DNA from 3 places in the Streptomyces sp. NPDC032126 genome. Region 1 is predicted to be linked to each of the others. Evidence: predicted binding sites of a transcription regulator. Region 1 holds the regulator's gene; each other region holds the start of a gene.

Region 1 (6,063 bases):
CGGGGGCGACACATGAAGACACGGAGCATTCTTCTCCAACTGCTCTTTACGGACTCTTCACAGCCGGGAGTTCACAGGAATGGCAAAGACTCGTGCAACCAATTCCATTCTCCAACAGTCGTGATCATGACCGGACCGTTCCGTCCGCACGGATCCCATCCGATCCGAACAGCTCCGATCAGAGGAACGAATGAACCGAGCCAGACTCGCGACAGCCGTGGCGCTCGCCACGACCGGCAGCGTGCTGACCGCCGTCTCGGCGGCCGCTCCGGCCTCCGCCGCGACGACCTGCGCGTCACCCGTCTACAAGCGGCAGATCTACGCCAACACCTCTTTTTCGGGCACCCCGAAGCAGACCGGCTGTGACGCCGCCATCGCCGAGAACTGGGGCACCGGTTCCCCCGCCGCGGGCGTTCCCTCGAACAACTTCTCCGTCCGCTGGACGGTGACACGGGACTTCGGCTCGGGCGGTCCCTTCTCGATGGCCGCCTCCGCGCTGGACGGCGTGCGGGTGTACGTCGACGGCTCACTGAAGATCAGCCTGTGGAAGGACACCTCCACGACCGTCTCCAAGGCCGTCAACCTGACCATCCCGTCCGGCCGGCACACCCTCCGCGTCGACTACGTCAACTGGACGGGCTCCGCGAAGGTCAACGTGAGCTACGCGCCCCGCACTTCGGCCACCGTCGACACGGTCAGGCCGCTCGCCCCGACCGGCGCCACCTGGGACTACATCTCCGGCACCGGCAACGCCACCTCGGCGGTCCTCGACTGGGCGGCCAACAAGGAGATGGACCTCGCCGGTTACCGGATCTACCGCAAGCCGGAGGGCGCCACCGCCTGGACCCGGCTCGGCACGACGACCAACCGCACCTGGTCCGACACCCCGCCGCAGACCGGCCAGTCGTACGTCTACCAGCTCCGCGCCTACGACAGGGCCGGCCACGAGTCCGCCGGCACCGCCGCCCTCGGCCCGGTCCCCACCGGCGACTTCACCCCGCCCGCCGCACCCGTACTGACCGTCACGAGCACCGAAGACGCCAACCACCTCTCCTGGACGGGCCCCGCGGACGCCGTCGCCTACTCGGTCTTCCGCAAGAGGTCCTCGGACACCGAGTGGACCGAGGAGACCCCCGAGATCACCGGGACGACCTGGACGCACACCTCGGCGTCGTACGGCGTCTCCTACGACTACAAGGTCCTCGCCCACGACGCGGCCGGCAACCACACCTTCTCCAACGTCGCCGGCGGCACCCCCACCATCACCCCGCCGCAGCACGTCACGGCCACCACCCCGTCCTACGGCGCGGTCATCAGCTGGAGCGAGCCCGCGGGCGGCGACACCGAGTCGTACACCGTGCTGCGCTCGCCGGCGCCGGCCGACGGCAGCCGCACCTGGTCGACCCCCGACTGCCGCAGCCGCACGACGACCACCGACGCGTCCGGCGCCACGGTCCGCACCTGCACCGACTACGACGGCGACCAGGGCGCGACCTACGCCTACGTGGTCCGCCGCAAGGACGGCTACGGCCGCTGGTCCGTCCCCTCCCCGGAGATCCTCGTCACCCGCCCCGGCGACGAGATCGCCCCGCCGGCCGTGACCCATCTGACCGCGCAGGCCCTGGAGTACGGGATCCGGCTCGACTGGGACCCGAGCCCGGCCGGCGAGGAGGTGGCCGAGTACCAGATCTTCGAGCAGCCGGCCGACCACACCACCCCCCAGTACCTCGGCAAGGTCGACGCCACCCGGTCCGACGCGCTGCTGCGGATGCCGGCGGACGGCGAGTGGAAGCGCTACGTGGTGCTGGCCGTGGACCGCTACGGCAACCGCGCGTCCTACCTCGGCGACCCCTCGGGCGACGGAACCTGGTGGGACCAGCCCGTCGCCACGGTCGGGCTCTTCGAACGCGACCTCCGCCCGACGACCGAGGCCCCCGAGAACACGGCCTGCGACCTGACCGCCTCGGCCGGCGCGCAGGGCGTCACCGTCGATCCCTTCTGCTCCGGCTCGCCCTTCACCGAGGCCGACGGCTACCACGTCCATCGCTGGGACCGCGCGACGAACACCTGGGTCCGCCTGACCGGGACACCGGTGACGACGTCGTACTGGATGGACACCACCGCCCCCGCCGGGACCACCCTGTACTACCTGGTCTCCTTCACCCGGGCGGACGGCACGACTGCCTGGTCCGGCCTGGCCGACGCGGTGACCGCCCCCGCGGCGTGACCCGCCCCCGGAAACGCGAAAAGGGCCCGGAGTGCGACTCCGGGCCCTTCCCTGAGGCTGAGGCGTGCCGTGCCTAGTCCTTGGGCTTCTTCGGCCGCCACACGACCAGCGCGCTGGTCTGCTGCACCTCCTGGTACGGCACCAGATCGCGTCGGTAGGAGGCGTGGACGGCGGCCTCGCGCTGCTGCATCGCGGCCGCCGCGCCGTCCAGGGCCGACTGAAGCTCCGCGACGCGGGACTGCAGCGCGGCGACCTGGTTCTCCAGCTCGATGATCCGCTTGATGCCGGCGAGGTTGATGCCCTCGTCCTGCGACAGCGTCTGCACCTGGCGGAGCAGCTCGATGTCGCGCGCCGAGTAGCGCCGGCCCCGGCCCGCGGTGCGGTCCGGGGAGACCAGGCCCAGCCGGTCGTACTGACGCAGTGTCTGCGGGTGCAGTCCGGAGAGCTGGGCCGCCACCGAGATGACGTAGACCGGGGTCTCCTCGGTCAGTTCATACGGCCCACGAAATGCGTCACCGCGTCGACGGCCTTCCATCATCTCCCTCATGCTCCCTTCGCGGCCTCGAACAGCTCCGCCCGCGGGTCCTCGTCCGCGGTCGCCTCGCGATACGCCTCCAGCGCGTCACGAGCCTTCCCCGACAGGTCCTTCGGAACACTCACCTCGACGGTGACCAGCAGATCGCCCCGGGTGCCGTCCTTGCGGACCGCGCCCTTGCCGCGGGCGCGCATGGTGCGCCCGTTGGGCGTGCCCGGCGGGAGCTTCAGCGTGAGCGTCGGGCCGCCCAGGGTGGGCACCTTGATCTCGCCGCCGAGAGCCGCCTCCGTGAACGTCACCGGCACGGTCACCGTCAGGTTGTCGTCCTTGCGGCCGAACACCGGGTGCGCGCCGACATGGACGACCACATAGAGGTCGCCGGCCGGGCCGCCGCGCTCACCGGGCGCGCCCTTGCCGCGCAGCCGGATGCGCTGCCCGTCGGTGACGCCCGCCGGGATACGGACCTGCATCGTGCGGGACGACTTGGCGCGGCCGCTGCCCTTGCACTCCAGGCAGGGATGCTCGGCCATCAGCCCGCGGCCCTTGCAGTCGGGGCAGGGATCGGTGAGCGAGAAGCCGCCGCCGGAGCCCCGCGCGACCTGGCCGGTGCCGACGCAGGTCGGGCACACACGCGGCGTGCCGTTCTTGTCGCCGGTGCCGGAGCAGGCCTTGCAGGGCGCCTGCGAGGACATCCGCAGCGGGACCGTGGCGCCCTCGATCGCCTCGATGAAGCTGAGGGTGACCTCGGTGTCGATGTCCTGGCCGCGCCGCGGCTGCGTACGCGTGGTGCCGCCCGCGCCGCCGCGGTTGAACAGGCCCCCGAAGACGTCACCGAGTCCGCCGCCGAAGCCGCCGCCTCCTCCGCCGCCCTGGGCGCCGCCTCCGAAGAGGTCACCCAGGTCGAAGTTGAAGGAGCCGTTCCCACCCGGCCCGGGGCGGAAGCCGCCGCTGCCGAAGAGGGCGCGCGCCTCGTCGTACTCCTTGCGCTTCTTGGGGTCGCCGAGGACGTCGTTCGCCTCGGAGATCTCCTTGAAGCGCTCCTCCGCCTTGGCGTTGCCCTTGTTGGCGTCCGGGTGGAACTCGCGCGCGAGCTTGCGGTACGCCTTCTTGATCTCGGCCTCGGTGGCGTCCTTGGGGACGCCGAGGACCTTGTAGTAGTCCTTCTCGATGAAGTCCTTGGTGCTCATCCCCGACGTCCCTCCTTCCCCTTGAGTGTGGTCACGTCAGCCCTCGTCCGGGCCACCGCTCTCCTTGTCGTCGGCCGCCTCGGCCGGCTCCTCGGCCTTCACCGTCTGCGCGCCCGGCTGGGGCTCGGCGACGGCCACCCGCGCGGGGCGGATGGTGCGCTCGCCGATCCGATACCCGGGCTGGAGGATCGCCACGCAGGTCGTCTCGGTGACGTCCGGCGCGTACGAGTGCATCAGGGCCTCGTGGATCGTCGGGTCGAAGGGCTCGCCCTCCTTGCCGAACTGCTGCAGGCCCATCTTGGCCGCGACGGTCTCCAGCGACTCGGCGACGGACTTGAAGCCGCCGACGAGCTCGCCGTGCTCCCGCGCGCGGCCGATGTCGTCGAGCACGGGCAGGAGCTCGGTCAGGAGGTTCGCGATGGCGATCTCCTTGACCGCGATCCGGTCGCGCTCGACCCGGCGGCGGTAGTTCTGGAACTCGGCCTGGAGCCGCTGGAGGTCCGTGGTGCGCTCGTCGAGCGCCTTGCGCACCTGGTCCAGCTGCGCCGTCAGACCGGCGATCTGAGCTGCTGCGTCCCCGGCCGGGGCCGCCCCCTCCTGGGGGGCGGCCTTCGGCTCGGCGTCGTCGGGGGTCGCGCCGGAGGGGACGTCAGGCTTCTCGTCGAAGCCCGGGGTCTCCTCCGTCACGCGGCACCGTCCTTGCGCTCGTCGTCGACGATCTCGGCGTCCACGACGTCGTCGTCGGCCTTCGGGGCCTCACCGGCGCCGCCGGCCGCCGCCTGGGAGGCCTGCGCGTCGGCGTACATGGCCTGGCCGAGCTTCTGGGAGACGGCCGCGACCTTCTCCGTGGCCGTGCGGATCTCGGCGGTGTCCTCGCCCTTGAGCTTCTCCTTCAGCTCGGCGACGGCCGCCTCGACCTCGGTCTTGATCTCGCCCGGGACCTTGTCCTCGTTGTCCTTGAGGAACTTCTCGGTCTGGTAGACGAGCTGCTCGCCCTGGTTGCGGGCCTCGGCGGCCTCGCGGCGGCGGTGGTCCTCGTCCGCGTACTGCTCGGCCTCCTGGCGCATGCGGTCGACCTCGTCCTTCGGCAGCGAGGAGCCGCCGGTGACGGTCATCTTCTGCTCCTTGCCCGTGCCGAGGTCCTTGGCCGTGACGTGCATGATGCCGTTGGCGTCGATGTCGAAGGAGACCTCGATCTGCGGGACGCCGCGCGGCGCCGGGGGCAGACCGGTCAGCTCGAACATGCCGAGCTTCTTGTTGTAGGCCGCGATCTCGCGCTCGCCCTGGTAGACCTGGATCTGCACGGACGGCTGGTTGTCCTCGGCCGTGGTGAAGATCTCGGAGCGCTTCGTCGGGATCGTGGTGTTGCGCTCGATCAGCTTGGTCATGATGCCGCCCTTGGTCTCGATACCGAGGGACAGCGGGGTGACGTCGAGGAGCAGGACGTCCTTGACCTCGCCCTTGAGGACACCGGCCTGGAGGGACGCGCCGATGGCGACGACCTCGTCCGGGTTCACGCCCTTGTTGGCGTCCTTGCCGCCGGTCAGCTCCTTGACGAGCTCGGCGACGGCGGGCATACGGGTGGAGCCACCGACGAGGACGACGTGGTCGATCTCGTTGATGGAGACGCCGGCGTCCTTCATGACGTTGAAGAACGGGGTCTTGCAGCGCTCCAGCAGGTCGGCCGTCAGCTGCTGGAACTGGGCGCGGGTGAGCTTCTCGTCCAGGTGCAGCGGGCCCTCGGCGGACGCCGTGATGTAGGGCAGGTTGATCGAGGTCTCGGTGGAGGAGGACAGCTCGATCTTGGCCTTCTCGGCGGCCTCACGGAGGCGCTGGAGGGCCATCTTGTCCTTGGACAGGTCCACGCCGTGGCCGGACTGGAACTGCTTGACCAGGTAGTCGACGACGCGCTGGTCCCAGTCGTCACCGCCGAGGTGGTTGTCACCGTTGGTGGCCTTCACCTCGACGACGCCGTCGCCGATCTCCAGGAGGGACACGTCGAAGGTGCCGCCACCGAGGTCGAAGACGAGGATCGTCTGGTCGTCCTTGTCGAGGCCGTACGCGAGCGCGGCCGCGGTGGGCTCGTTGACGATGCGAAGGACGTTGAGACCGGC
Region 2 (6,063 bases), on a different contig from region 1:
CCACACGGCGAGCACCCCGCCCGGTTCCAACACCCGCGCGCAGCTTGCCAGTCCGGCGGGACCGTAGAGCCCGTCGTTGCCCTCGGTCACGGTCCAGCCGGGGCCGTTGTCGATGTCGAGGCACAGGGCGTCGAACGTGTCCGATGTCTCATCGAGATAAGCGATCAGATCGTGATGGACGAGGGAGACGCGGGGATCGGCCAGCGCCTGCCCGGACAGCGGGCGCAGCGGTCCGTCCCGATGCCAGTCGATGACCGCGGCCTCCCGCTCCACCACCGTGATGCCGCCCCAGCGGGGGTCGGCGGCGGCGTGTGCGAGCGAGAACCCGACGCCGAGGCCACCGATCAACACCCGCGGCCGCGGCCGTCCGTCGAGCGCGTCCAGCGCCGCGTCCATGAGCCGCCGCTCCGAGCGGCCGTCCGAGGTGTCCATCAGGAAACAGCCGTTCGCGATGATCTGGAGCAACTCCCCTTGCCGGCGCAGCACGACCTCGCCGTGCGGGCCCTCGCGACGGTCCAGGACCACAGGGGTGTCGAAGGTGTCGAAGGTGTCGTACGAGAGGGGCATCGATCCATCGTGGCACCGGTCTGACGGATCGTTGACTCAATTTTCCGAACGTCATCCGAAGGTGCGAGGCGCGGCGCGGGGTCAAGAGCGGGGTAAAGAGCCGGTGAACCTTGAGAGGTTGCTGTGAATCGGCGTTCACGTGGCGCCGATCACAGACAGGGGGCGGGTGCGGCACGAAGGGTGGGGCGTGACGGAAGGAGCGCCCCCTCGTGGAACGGACCCCCGCGGTCGATCCGACGGCCCCCATCAGGCCGCCGGACGTCTCCGTCCTGCTGGACGGCGTGCCCCGCCAGCGCACACCGGCGGCCGCGCCACCGGCACCGGTACGGACCCCCTCGGCGCCGGCGGCACCGCCGAAGCCGTCCCTCCTCGGCCGCCTCCCCGTCCCCTTCACGCTCTCCTACGGCCTCGTCCTCGCCGTCACGTCCTACGTCGCCGCCCACGCCGACCCCGACCTCGTGGGGAGGCTGTACGAGGCCTCCAGCACGGACGTCGCCCATCTGCTCCGCTCACCCGTGCTGGTGCTGGTCGCCAGCGCGCTGTGGGTGGCCGGCGGAATCGCCTCCCCCTTCATGTTCGGCTTCCTCGTCGTCCTGACGGCGCTGGAGCGGCGCCTCGGCGGAGCGCGCACCGCCGCCGTCTTCCTGCTCGGGCACGTGCTGGCCACCCTCGCCACCGAGGTCCCCGTGGGCCTCGCCGTCCTGGCCGGACACCTGCCCGGCAGTTCCCTGTACCGCCTCGACTACGGCATCAGCTACGGCGTCGCAGCGAGCGTCGGCGCCCTCGCCGGCCTCCTTCGGCCCTGGCTGCGCGGACCGGTGCTGGCCGCCTTCGGCGCCCTCCTGCTCCGGGACCTCCTCGCCTACTACGACCCGCTGACGAACTGGGGTCACGTCATCGCCCTGACGATCGGGGTCGCGCTGTGGCCGGCCGTACGGCGCTGGGACGGCGAACGGGGGGCGAGGAACGCGTGGTTCACCGGTTCCCGCCCGAGCGGGGCCGCGAGGGTCGACCGTCCGGCCGGTACCGCGAAGCTCAGGCGTCCTGGCGGCCCGTGAACTTCGCGCTGGTCAGCGGCGCCACGACCGTCCAGCCCAGCGACGCGTACAGGGCCCGTCCCACCGGAGTGCCGGCCAGCGCCCCCGTCCGCGCGAGGGGGCCGTCCGGGGCGGCGACCAGGACGCGGGTGACGCCGCCGCGGGTCCAGGTGCGCAGGGGGTGACCGGCGGGCGGCTCGCGGGGTCGGCGGTCGCGGCCAGGGGGACCGTCATCAGATACCCCGGCTCGGGATCCACCCACCAGCCCGGCCCAGCCGTCCACCCATGCCCCCTACGCGCTTGATCGCCCCGCCCCCGAGTCTTGATCGCTCAGAGCGAACATATGCATGGGAACATTCCCCGGCTCCCATTCATTGAGTCTGCATAGCTCAACTTGACTGCCGAAGGGGAGATCATGGCTTCGACGTCCACACCGCTCACCCTGCCTGTGCTGCCGCTCGACGACGAGGTCGTGCTGCCCGGGATGGTGGTTCCGCTGGACCTGAACGACACCGATGTACGCGCCGCGGTGGAGGCCGCCCAGGCCGCCGCCCGGTCCCAGCCCGGAAAGCCCAAGGTCCTCCTCGTGCCACGCGTCGACGGGACCTACGCGGCCACCGGTGTGCTCGGCACCGTCGAGCAGGTCGGCCGGCTGGCCGACGGCGACCCCGGCGCCCTGATCCGGGGCCGCGGCCGGGTGCGGATCGGCGCGGGCACCACCGGACCGGGTGCGGCCCTGTGGGTCGAGGGCACCCGCGTCGACGAGACCGTGCCCGAGCCGCTGCCGGGCCACGTCACCGAACTGGTCAAGGAGTACAAGGCCCTCGCCACCGCCTGGCTGCGCAAGCGCGGCGCCTGGCAGGTCGTCGACCGCGTCCAGGCCATCGACGACGTCTCCGCCCTCGCCGACAACTCCGGCTACTCGCCGTTCCTGACCACCGAGCAGAAGATCGAGCTCCTGGAGACCGCCGACCCGGTCGCCCGCCTCAAGATCGCCACCCAGCAGCTGCGCGACCACCTCGCCGAGCAGGACGTCGCCGAGACCATCGCCAAGGACGTCCAGGAGGGCGTCGACAAGCAGCAGCGCGAGTTCCTGCTGCGGCGCCAGCTGGAGGCCGTGCGCAAGGAGCTGCGCGAGCTCAACGGCGAGACGGAAGGGGAGGAGTCCGACGACTACCGCGCCCGCGTGGAGGCCGCCGACCTGCCCGAGAAGGTGCGCGAGGCGGCGCTGAAGGAGGTCGACAAGCTGGAGCGGTCCAGCGACCAGTCGCCCGAGGGCTCCTGGATCCGCACCTGGCTCGACACCGTCCTCGAACTCCCGTGGAACGAGCGGACGGAGGACGCCTACGACATCCAGGGCGCCAAGGCGACCCTCGACGCCGAGCACGCGGGCCTGGAGGACGTGAAGGAGCGGATCACCGAATACCTGGCGGTGCGCAAGCGCCGCAGCGAGCGCGGCCTGGGTGTCGTGGGCGGCCGCCGCGGCGGTGCCGTCCTGGCACTGGTCGGTCCGCCCGGCGTCGGAAAGACGTCGGTCGCCGAGTCCGTCGCCCACGCCATGGGCCGCAGGTTCGTCCGTGTCGCCCTCGGCGGCGTGCGCGACGAGGCGGAGATCCGCGGCCACCGCCGTACGTACGTCGGCGCGCTGCCCGGCCGGATCGTCCGGGCGATCAAGGAGGCCGGGTCGATGAACCCGGTGGTCCTGCTCGACGAGATCGACAAGGTGGGCTCCGACTTCCGCGGCGACCCCGCGTCGGCCCTGCTGGAGGTCCTGGACCCGGCGCAGAACCACACCTTCCGCGACCACTACCTGGAGGTCGAACTCGACCTGTCCGACGTCGTGTTCCTCGCCACGGCCAACGTCCTGGAGGCGATCCCGGAGGCCCTGCTCGACCGCATGGAGCTGGTCCGCCTGGACGGCTACACCGAGGACGAGAAGGTCGTCATCGGCCGCGACCACCTGCTCCCGCGCCAGCTGGAGCGGGCGGGCCTCGGCGCGGACGAGGTCACGCTCGACGAGAGCGCCCTGCGCAAGCTCGCCGGCGAGTACACCCGCGAGGCGGGCGTCCGCAACCTGGAGCGTTCGATCGCCCGGCTGCTCCGCAAGGTCGCCGCGCAGCACGAACTGGGCGAGCGGGAACTGCCGTTCACGATCAAGGACGAGGACCTGCGCGCGCTGATCGGGCGCCCGCACCACGTCCCGGAGTCGGCCCAGGACCCGGCGGAGCGCCGCACCGCGGTGCCGGGCGTGGCGACGGGCCTCGCGGTGACGGGCGCGGGCGGTGACGTCCTGTACGTCGAGGCGTCCCTCGCGGACCCCGAGACGGGCGCGGCGGGCCTGACCCTCACCGGCCAGCTGGGCGACGTGATGAAGGAGTCGGCGCAGATCGCGCTGAGCTTCCTGCGCAGCCACGGGGCCGAACTGGAGCTGCCGGTGGCCGACCTCAAGGACCGGGGAGCGCACATCCACTTCCCGGCGGGCGCGGTCCCGAAGGACGGCCCGAGCGCGGGCATCACGATGACCACGGCCCTGGCGTCCCTGCTGTCCGGCCGGCTGGTCCGCACGGACGTGGCGATGACGGGCGAGGTCTCCCTGACGGGCCGGGTCCTGCCCATCGGCGGCGTGAAGCAGAAGCTCCTGGCCGCCCACCGCGCGGGCGTGACCACCGTGATCATCCCCAAGCGCAACGAACCCGACCTGGACGACGTCCCGGCGGAGGTGCTGGACAAGCTGGAGATCCACACCGTCACGGACGTCCGCCAGGTCCTGGAACTGGCGCTGGCGCCGGCCACGAACGGCGCGGCCCCCGAGGTTCCGGTAGCGGCGTGACGGACGCGACCGGATGACCGAAGGCCCGGGTCCCGTGAGGGAGGCCCGGGCCTTCGCCGTGCGGAGGTCAGCCGTTGGCCAGCGCCTGTACGCGGTCCAGCGCCCCGTTGAACTTGTCGTGGTCGCCGACGGTCGGGCCGGACGACGTGTACTGCCACATGGTGTAGTACGCCCACCCGGCCGGCAGCGTGCCCGGGTCGGTGGCGTAGCGGGCTATCCACAGCGGATTGGTGGACGCGAAGCCGCTGTAGTTGCCGGTGCACTGGGTCCACCAGCTGGTGGCCGTGTAGATGACCGCGTCCCGCCCCGTACGGGCCCGGTACTGGGTCAGGAAGTCGCGGATCCAGCCGACCATGGCGCTCTGGCTCTTGCCGTAGCAGGCCGCGCCGTAGGGGTTCCACTCGATGTCCAGGGCGCCGGGGAGGGTCTTGCCGTCCCGGGACCAGCCGCCCCCGTGGTCGACGAAGTAGTTGGCCTGGGTCGCTCCGCCGGTGGTGTCGGGGGTCGCGAAGTGGTACGAGCCGCGGATCATGCCGACGTTGTAGGAGCCGTTGTACTGCTGGGCGAAGGAGGTGTTCTGGTAGTACGTGCCCTCCGTCGCCTTGACGTACGCCCACTTCACGCCGCTGCCCCACAGGGTGGACCAGGCGACGTTGCCCTGGTGGGCGGAGACGTCCACGCCCTCGGTCTGGGTGGCGTCGCCGGGGACGGGGCTGCCGTTCTGTCCGTCGTGGGCCAGGACGCCCATGCCCATGGAGGCGGTGCCGCGGGCGGGGACGTCCGCCGCGTTCGCCGGCGAGGGGAGGAGGAGGGCGACGGCGGACACGAGGGCGGCCAGGGCGAGGGCCGCGGTTCTTCGGGTGCCGGGGCGGGGGGATCGGTGCGCGAGCATGACGTACCTCCGGGAATCGGTGGGGGGAGTGCGGATCATGTGCTGCGCGGTGAGCGGTGGCGTGGCGTGGGCATGCCATCATCACGCCCTGTCTGGAACGCTACGCACGTAGACGTCATGCTGGGAAGAGGGGCTGAGAGCCGCCGTTGGTCTACGCCTGCGAAATACTGACGGAGCTGCGGCGATGGCCGGAACTGGCGAAAACTTTCAGCGACGGGAAACCGATCAGGGGTGCTGACGTGCACGAGGACGACAACGGCGACGGACGTCGAGGCGAATCGGGAGTGTCCATGAGTGGTGTGGACCAGCCCGTGACCTCACCCGCGACCCCGCCCGTGACCCCGGGCGCGGACCCCGAGTTCCTGTCGCTGGAGCGGGAGTTGACCGTGCTGCTGCGCCGCGCCCGGGCCAACCAGGGCGAGATGGCCCGCGAGGTCCACCCCGACCTGGAGCCGGCCGCGTACGGGCTGCTGATCCGGCTGGAGGAGCTCGGGCGGCAGCGGGCCACCGAGCTGGCCGCCTACATCGGCGTCGGCAAGGCCACCATGTCCCGGCAGCTGCGCGCCCTGGAGGACCTCGGGCTGGTCGCCCGGGAGCCCGACCCGGCCGACGGCCGCGCCTGGCTCGTCGACCTCACCCCCGAGGGCCGCTCCCGCGTCCGCCGGGTGCGCGACGCCCGCCGCGCGCGATACGTCAGCCAGCTCGCCCACTGGAACCGCGCCGAGGTCGCCGAGCTG
Region 3 (6,063 bases), on a different contig from region 1:
AGGGGCGGACGCTGTCGTTCGTGTCGTCGATCTCCACGTTCAACACGCCGATGGACGTGACCGTCGCCGAGCTGGCCATCGAGACGTTCCTCCCGGCCGACCCGGCGACGGTCAAGTACCTTCACTCGCTCACTTCCTGACGCACGAACATGACACACTGATCACAGGTCTCGACACGTAGGGGAGACGTGGCGTGAGTGAACGGCGGCCCGCCCCCACCGTGGGTCAGGTGGTCCTCGGCAGACGGCTGCAGGAGCTGCGGGAGGCGGCCGGGCTGGGCCGCGAGGAGGCCGCCCGGGCGCTGCGCGTGGCCCCCGCGACGGTACGGCGGATGGAGACCGCCGACGTCGCGCTGAAGATCCCCTACGTGCAGGTCCTGCTGGAGACCTACGGGGTGCCCGAGGAGGAGGCCGCGGCGTTCGTGCAGCTGGCCGAGGAGGCGAACCGGCCGGGCTGGTGGCAGCGCTTCCACGACGTGCTGCCGGAGTGGTTCAGCCTGTACGTGAGCCTGGAGGGCGCCGCGCGCCTGATCCGCTCGTACGAGCCGCACTTCGTCCCCGGCCTGCTGCAGACGGAGGAGTACGCGCGGGCCGTCCTGGAGGCCGGCACGGTCGGCCGGACCACCCCGCAGAACATCGACCGGCATGTGTCGCTGCGCATGGCCCGCCAGCGGCTCCTGGAGGGCGCGCAGCCGCCGCATCTGTGGGTGGTCATGGATGAAACGGTCCTGCGGCGCCCGGTGAGCGAGGACGGCGCGGTGATGCGCGAGCAGCTGGACAAGCTGCTGGAGTTCGCCGAGCGCGACCGGGTCACGCTGCAGATCGCGCGGTTCACGGACGGCCCTCACCCGGGCACGTACGCGCCGTTCTCCCTCTTCCGTTTCGCCGAGCCCGAGCTGCCCGACATGGTCGTCACCGAGTATCTGACGGGCGCCCTGTACCTGGACTCGCGCAAGGAGGTCTCCGCCCATCTGGAGGTCCTCGACCACATGACGACGCACGCCGCGTCGGCGCGGGACACCAAGGAGATGCTGCGCGCCCGCCGCGCCGACTGCTGAGGCCGCCGACCCGTACGGGTGCCGTGAACAGGTGCGTCCCGGCTCTCACCCCTAGCGTCGAGCTACGGGGGTGAACCGCACCGGCTCCTGCCGGTGGAAGGTGGACGCCAAGGAGGTCTGATGCCCTCGGACGCCGTGCTGTACCAGGCCGCCGCGCTCTGTCTGACCTACCCCGGCGACGACTTCCACGCCCGGCTGCCGCTGCTGCGCGAAGCGGCCCCGCAGCTGCGGGCGTTCACCGATCACGCGGCCGTGACCCCGCCGCGGGAGCTGGCCGCGCACTATGTGCGGGTCTTCGACCTCACCCACCGGCACAGCCTCTACCTGAGCCGGTGGGCGGGCGGCGACACCCGGCGGCGCGGCAGGTCGCTGGTCCGCTTCAGGGAGATCTACCGGGCGCACGGGCTGGAGTTCAGTGACGGGGAACTGCCGGACTTCCTGCCGGCGGTGCTGGAGTTCACGGCCCGGACGGGCGACACGGCGCTGCTCGCGGAACACCGGGACGCGCTGCGGCAGCTCCGTACCCGGTTGACCGCATACGGCACACCGTATGCGACGGTCCTGGACGCCGTATGCGCCACACTGCCGACCGCATCCACCACCCAGCGCACGCGCCACCCAGGCCTGCCCTCGCAGAGCCCGTTCTAGGCGGCCCCGCCCCTGGTGTCCCGGTCGTCGTCCACGATCTCCGCGTCGACCACCGACTCGTCGTCCTCGGGCGCGGTGGCCGTCTGCTCGCTGCCCTGGCCGGCGGTGGGCGGCTGCTCGGCCTGCGCGTACATCGCCTGGCCCATGCGCTGACTGACCGCGGCGAGCTTGTCGACGCCCGCCCGCAGCTCGCTCGTCCCGGCGTCGCGCTCCAGCAGGTCCTTCAGCTCGGTCACCGCCGAGCGGACCTCCGCCTTGGTGTCGGCCGGCACCCGGTCCTCGTTGTCGCGCAGGAACTTATCGGTCTGGTAGACGAGCTGCTCGGCCTGGTTGCGGGTCTCGGCGGCCTCCCGGCGCTCCCGGTCCTCCTCGGCGTACTGCTCGGCCTCCCGCATCATGCGGTCGATGTCGTCCTTCGGGAGCGCCGACCCGCCCGTCACCGTCATCTTCTGCTCCCGGCCCGTGGCGAGGTCCTTGGCCGAGACATGCATGATGCCGTTGGCGTCGATGTCGAAGGCGACCTCGATCTGCGGGACGCCGCGCGGCGCGGGCGGCAGACCGGTCAGGTCGAAGACGCCCAGCTTCTTGTTGTACGCGGCGATCTCCCGCTCGCCCTGGTAGACCTGGATGCCGACCGAGGGCTGGTTGTCGGCGGCGGTGGTGAAGATCTCCGAACGGCGGGTCGGGATGGTGGTGTTGCGCTCGATCAGCTTGGTCATGATGCCGCCCTTGGTCTCGATGCCGAGGGACAGCGGGGTGACGTCGAGCAGCAGGACGTCCTTCACGTCGCCGCGGATCACGCCCGCCTGGAGCGCCGCGCCGACGGCCACGACCTCGTCGGGGTTGACGCCCTTGTGCGGGTCCTTGCCGGTCAGCTCCCGGACCAGTTCGGTGACCGCGGGCATCCGGGTGGAGCCGCCGACGAGGATGACGTGGTCGATGGCGGACAGGTTCACCTTCGCGTCCTTGACCGCCTGGTGGAAGGGCTTCTTGCAGCGGTCGAGCAGGTCGGCGGTCAGCTCCTGGAACTGAGCGCGCGTCAGCTTCTCGTCGAGGTGGAGGGGGCCCTCGGCGGAGGCGGTGATGTAGGGCAGGTTGACGGTGGTCTCGGAGGACGAGGACAGCTCGATCTTGGCCTTCTCGGCGGCCTCGCGCAGCCGCTGGGTGGCCATCCGGTCGCCGGTGAGATCGATGCCGTACTGGCCCTTGAACCGCTTGACGAGATGCTCGACGATCCGCTGGTCCCAGTCGTCGCCGCCGAGATGGGTGTCGCCGTTGGTGGCCTTCACCTCGATGACGCCGTCGCCGATCTCCAGGAGGGAGACGTCGAAGGTGCCGCCGCCGAGGTCGAAGACGAGGACGGTCTGTTCCTCGCCGCGGTCGAGGCCGTAGGCGAGGGCGGCGGCGGTGGGCTCGTTGATGATCCTGAGCACCTTCAGGCCGGCGACCTCGCCGGCCTCCTTGGTGGCCTGCCGCTGGGCGTCGTCGAAGTAGGCGGGGACGGTGATCACGGCGTCGGTGACGTCCTCGCCGAGATAGGACTCGGCGTCCCGCTTCAGCTTCTGCAGGACGCGCGCGGACAGCTCCTGGGCGCGGTAGCGGGTGCCGTCGACGGAACCCTGTTCGGGGAAGCGCCAGTCCGCGTCGCCCATGTGGCGTTTGACGGAGCGGGCGGTGCGGTCCACGTTGGTGACGGCCTGCCGCTTGGCGACCTCACCGACGAGCACCTCGCCGTTCTTGGCGAAGGCCACCACCGAGGGGGTCGTCCTGGCGCCCTCCGCGTTGGCGATGACGGTGGGTTCCCCGCCCTCCAGCACGGCCACCACGGAATTGGTGGTCCCGAGATCGATCCCGACCGGACGTCCCATCGCTGTCCCCTTCCACCAGGGCCCGCCAGGGCCCGCCACCGGGCGGCCTCCACCTCCAGCACAAAACTTGAGTGGGCTGTTGTCAATGGGGCGCGGGGCTCACAGGGGCGGGGGAACCCGCGCCCCCGCATCGGGCGAAGCCCGAAAGGGGCGCGGGGAACTGCGCGACAAGCCACGACGAGGCCGCACACGAAAACCGACCCCGTCGCGGCATCCAGCGGAGCTAGGACAGCTTGGCGGACAGCGTGATCGGAACCGCCTTCAGCGCCTGGCTGACCGGGCAATTGGCCTTCGCGCCCTCCGCCGCGGCGACGAACCCGGCCTCGTCGAGGTCCGGCACCGTGCCCTCCACGGTGAGGTGGATGCCCGTGATGCCCTCACCCGGCTGGAAGGTGACGTCCGCCGAGGTGATCAGCTTGGTGGGCGGGGTGCCGGCGCCGGCCAGACCGTGCGACAGGGCCATGGAGAAGCAGCTGGAGTGGGCGGCGGCGATCAGCTCCTCCGGGCTGGTCTTGCCGTTCGCCTGCTCGGCGCGCGAGGGCCACGACACCGGCTGCTCGCCGATGCCGGAGGAGTCGAAGGTGACGACTCCGTTGCCCTGGAGCAGGTCGCCTTCCCAGACGGTGTGAGCGGAGCGTGTGGTAGCCACGTGTCTTCCTTTCGCATGGACGTGCCGTACCCCCATCCGATCACATTCCGGCTCACCGTACGCGGAACACGGGACCACGCGCGGTGAACGGCAGGCGGGCGCCCTGGGGAATCAGGTAGGCGTGCTCGCGCCGCACCCGCAGGACGTCGCACCAGCCGTCGGTGATCACCAGGACGGGCGCCCCGGGCGGGAAGTCGTCCGCGCGCTGCAACAGGTCGATCCCGGGCTGCAGGACCGTGCCGCCGCGCCCGTGCACCCGGACCCGCCCGGCGATCTCGGTGACCGGAAGGTAGCCCGCGTCGTGCGGGGCGGCGTCGCAGAAGACGACCCGCGCGGCCGGTACGTCCCGGGACTCGGCGTAGGAGGCGATGGCGCCGAGCGCCTTGCCGAGCAGGACGCGGTCCATCGAGCCGGAGGTGTCGAGAACCACGCCGAAGGTGCAGCGGGCGATCTCCTGCGGCGGGAAGAAGCGGCCCGCGCGGGGGATGTCGGGGGTGGACGCCTGACGGCGCGCGGGACGGGCGTACGACCGTACGGGCTCGGGGCGGGGCACGAACTCGTCGAACCAGCGGGCCAGTCGGGCGTCCCACGGCAGCGGGGGCTGGCTGAGCGCCCGGATCTCCTCGACCAGGCCGCCCGGGAGGAACCCGCGCTCCTGGCGCTGGTGCAGATCGAGGCCGTGGGCGAGGCCGCGGCGGTAGAACTCGTCGAGGTCGACGTAGTCGGCGGGCGGGCCGAGCGGGCCGCCGAGCAGGTCGCCGACGCCCTTGCCGCGCAGGGTGGCGAGGCGGCGCGCCCGGCGCAGGTCGCCGGCGATGCGGTCGTACACCTCCTCGGCGGAAAGAGAGCTCAGCTCCGGGTCGTACAGCAGCCCCTCGGGCATCGTGCCGACGTCCATCTCGCGCAGCCAGCCGTTGACGACGTAGTCGCAGGCGACGTTGAACAGCTGCGGGTCGCGGGGGCCGCAGCGGTCGCCGTGGCGCAGGGCGGCGTGCAGCATCTCGTGGGCGAGGACGAACCGCCACTCCTCGTCGTCGAAGCGACGTACGGGGTTGACGTAGATCTCCCCGGCCTCCGTGTTCACGGCGGCGATCGCGATGCCGTGCGCGCGGGCCAGTTCGGCGTCGGCGACCAGGGTGATGCCGGAGGCGATGCCGCCGAGCAGCGGGTAGGAGGAGATGAACCAGCTCAACGCCCGTTCCCAGGGCCGCTGTTCGGTCAGCTCCCCGGTCAGGTGGTCGCGTCGGCCGCCCGCCATGTCCATCGCGGCGGACACCGTGCGGGTCAGGGCGGTGGCGAACGCCAGCGGCCAGTCGGGCATCTGCCGGCCGAACCAGCCCCAGGGGACCAGGAGTTGGTCGGGCTCCGGGCCGGCGGTGCCGCAGTGCCCGTAGACGGCCGGGAGGCCGGTGCGGCGCCAGCGGGCGGCGAGCTGTTCCTCGTCGCCGTCCGGGTACGACAGCGGCAGGTGGTCCGGCGCCCTGCCGACGGGGAAGGTGAGCAGAAAACGGTTGACGACCACGCAGCGCGCTGCGAGCTCGTGGCGGTCGGGCTGGGCCCGCTCGTCCTTGTGCGCCGGGACGTGCCCGAAGCCGAGGTGCAGGGCCGCGTGGGCGATCGACCAGGCCCACAGGGCGGGGTCGGCGACGCGGGCCGGGTGGGCGTGCAGGACGCCGTTGGAGTCGACGCGGATCAGGCCGTTCCGGGGCGCCGAGGCGCACTCCTCCTGGCGGCAGGTGTCGAAGTCGAGGGCGGCCAGCGCCGGGTTGGCGCGCACCAGCCGCATGCCCTCGGCGAACGCCTCCCCCGCGACGTCCCGCTGCTTCTTCCCCTTGCCGCCG

The links. The regulator HspR, encoded in region 1, represses chaperone genes until heat shock. The targets are predictions, from matches to a motif close to TTGAGNNNNNNNNNCTCAA.
Region 2: the regulator HspR is predicted to act here: its motif matches at 1,979-1,997, upstream of lon (endopeptidase La).
Region 3: the regulator HspR is predicted to act here: its motif matches at 3,641-3,659, upstream of dnaK (molecular chaperone DnaK).

The regions. Positions count from the first base shown of each region.
Region 1 covers NZ_JBVIMA010000003.1:492,867-498,929, reverse strand. Annotated here, with positions in the region: gene ACZ5NW_RS15220 (fibronectin type III domain-containing protein) at 191-2,227, shown strand; gene ACZ5NW_RS15215 (heat shock protein transcriptional repressor HspR) at 2,301-2,765, opposite strand; gene dnaJ (molecular chaperone DnaJ) at 2,771-3,949, opposite strand; gene grpE (nucleotide exchange factor GrpE) at 3,986-4,636, opposite strand; gene dnaK (molecular chaperone DnaK) at 4,633-6,063, opposite strand, start outside.
Region 2 covers NZ_JBVIMA010000004.1:256,435-262,497, forward strand. Annotated here, with positions in the region: gene ACZ5NW_RS17530 (spermine/spermidine synthase domain-containing protein) at 1-567, opposite strand, end outside; gene ACZ5NW_RS17535 (rhomboid-like protein) at 777-1,625, shown strand; gene ACZ5NW_RS17540 (hypothetical protein) at 1,603-1,887, opposite strand; gene lon (endopeptidase La) at 2,020-4,434, shown strand; gene ACZ5NW_RS17550 (lysozyme) at 4,502-5,326, opposite strand; gene ACZ5NW_RS17555 (MarR family winged helix-turn-helix transcriptional regulator) at 5,566-6,063, shown strand, end outside.
Region 3 covers NZ_JBVIMA010000001.1:634,040-640,102, reverse strand. Annotated here, with positions in the region: gene ACZ5NW_RS02720 (helix-turn-helix domain-containing protein) at 1-140, shown strand, start outside; gene ACZ5NW_RS02715 (helix-turn-helix domain-containing protein) at 194-1,057, shown strand; gene narJ (nitrate reductase molybdenum cofactor assembly chaperone) at 1,178-1,705, shown strand; gene dnaK (molecular chaperone DnaK) at 1,702-3,573, opposite strand; gene ACZ5NW_RS02700 (OsmC family protein) at 3,797-4,222, opposite strand; gene ACZ5NW_RS02695 (vWA domain-containing protein) at 4,275-6,008, opposite strand.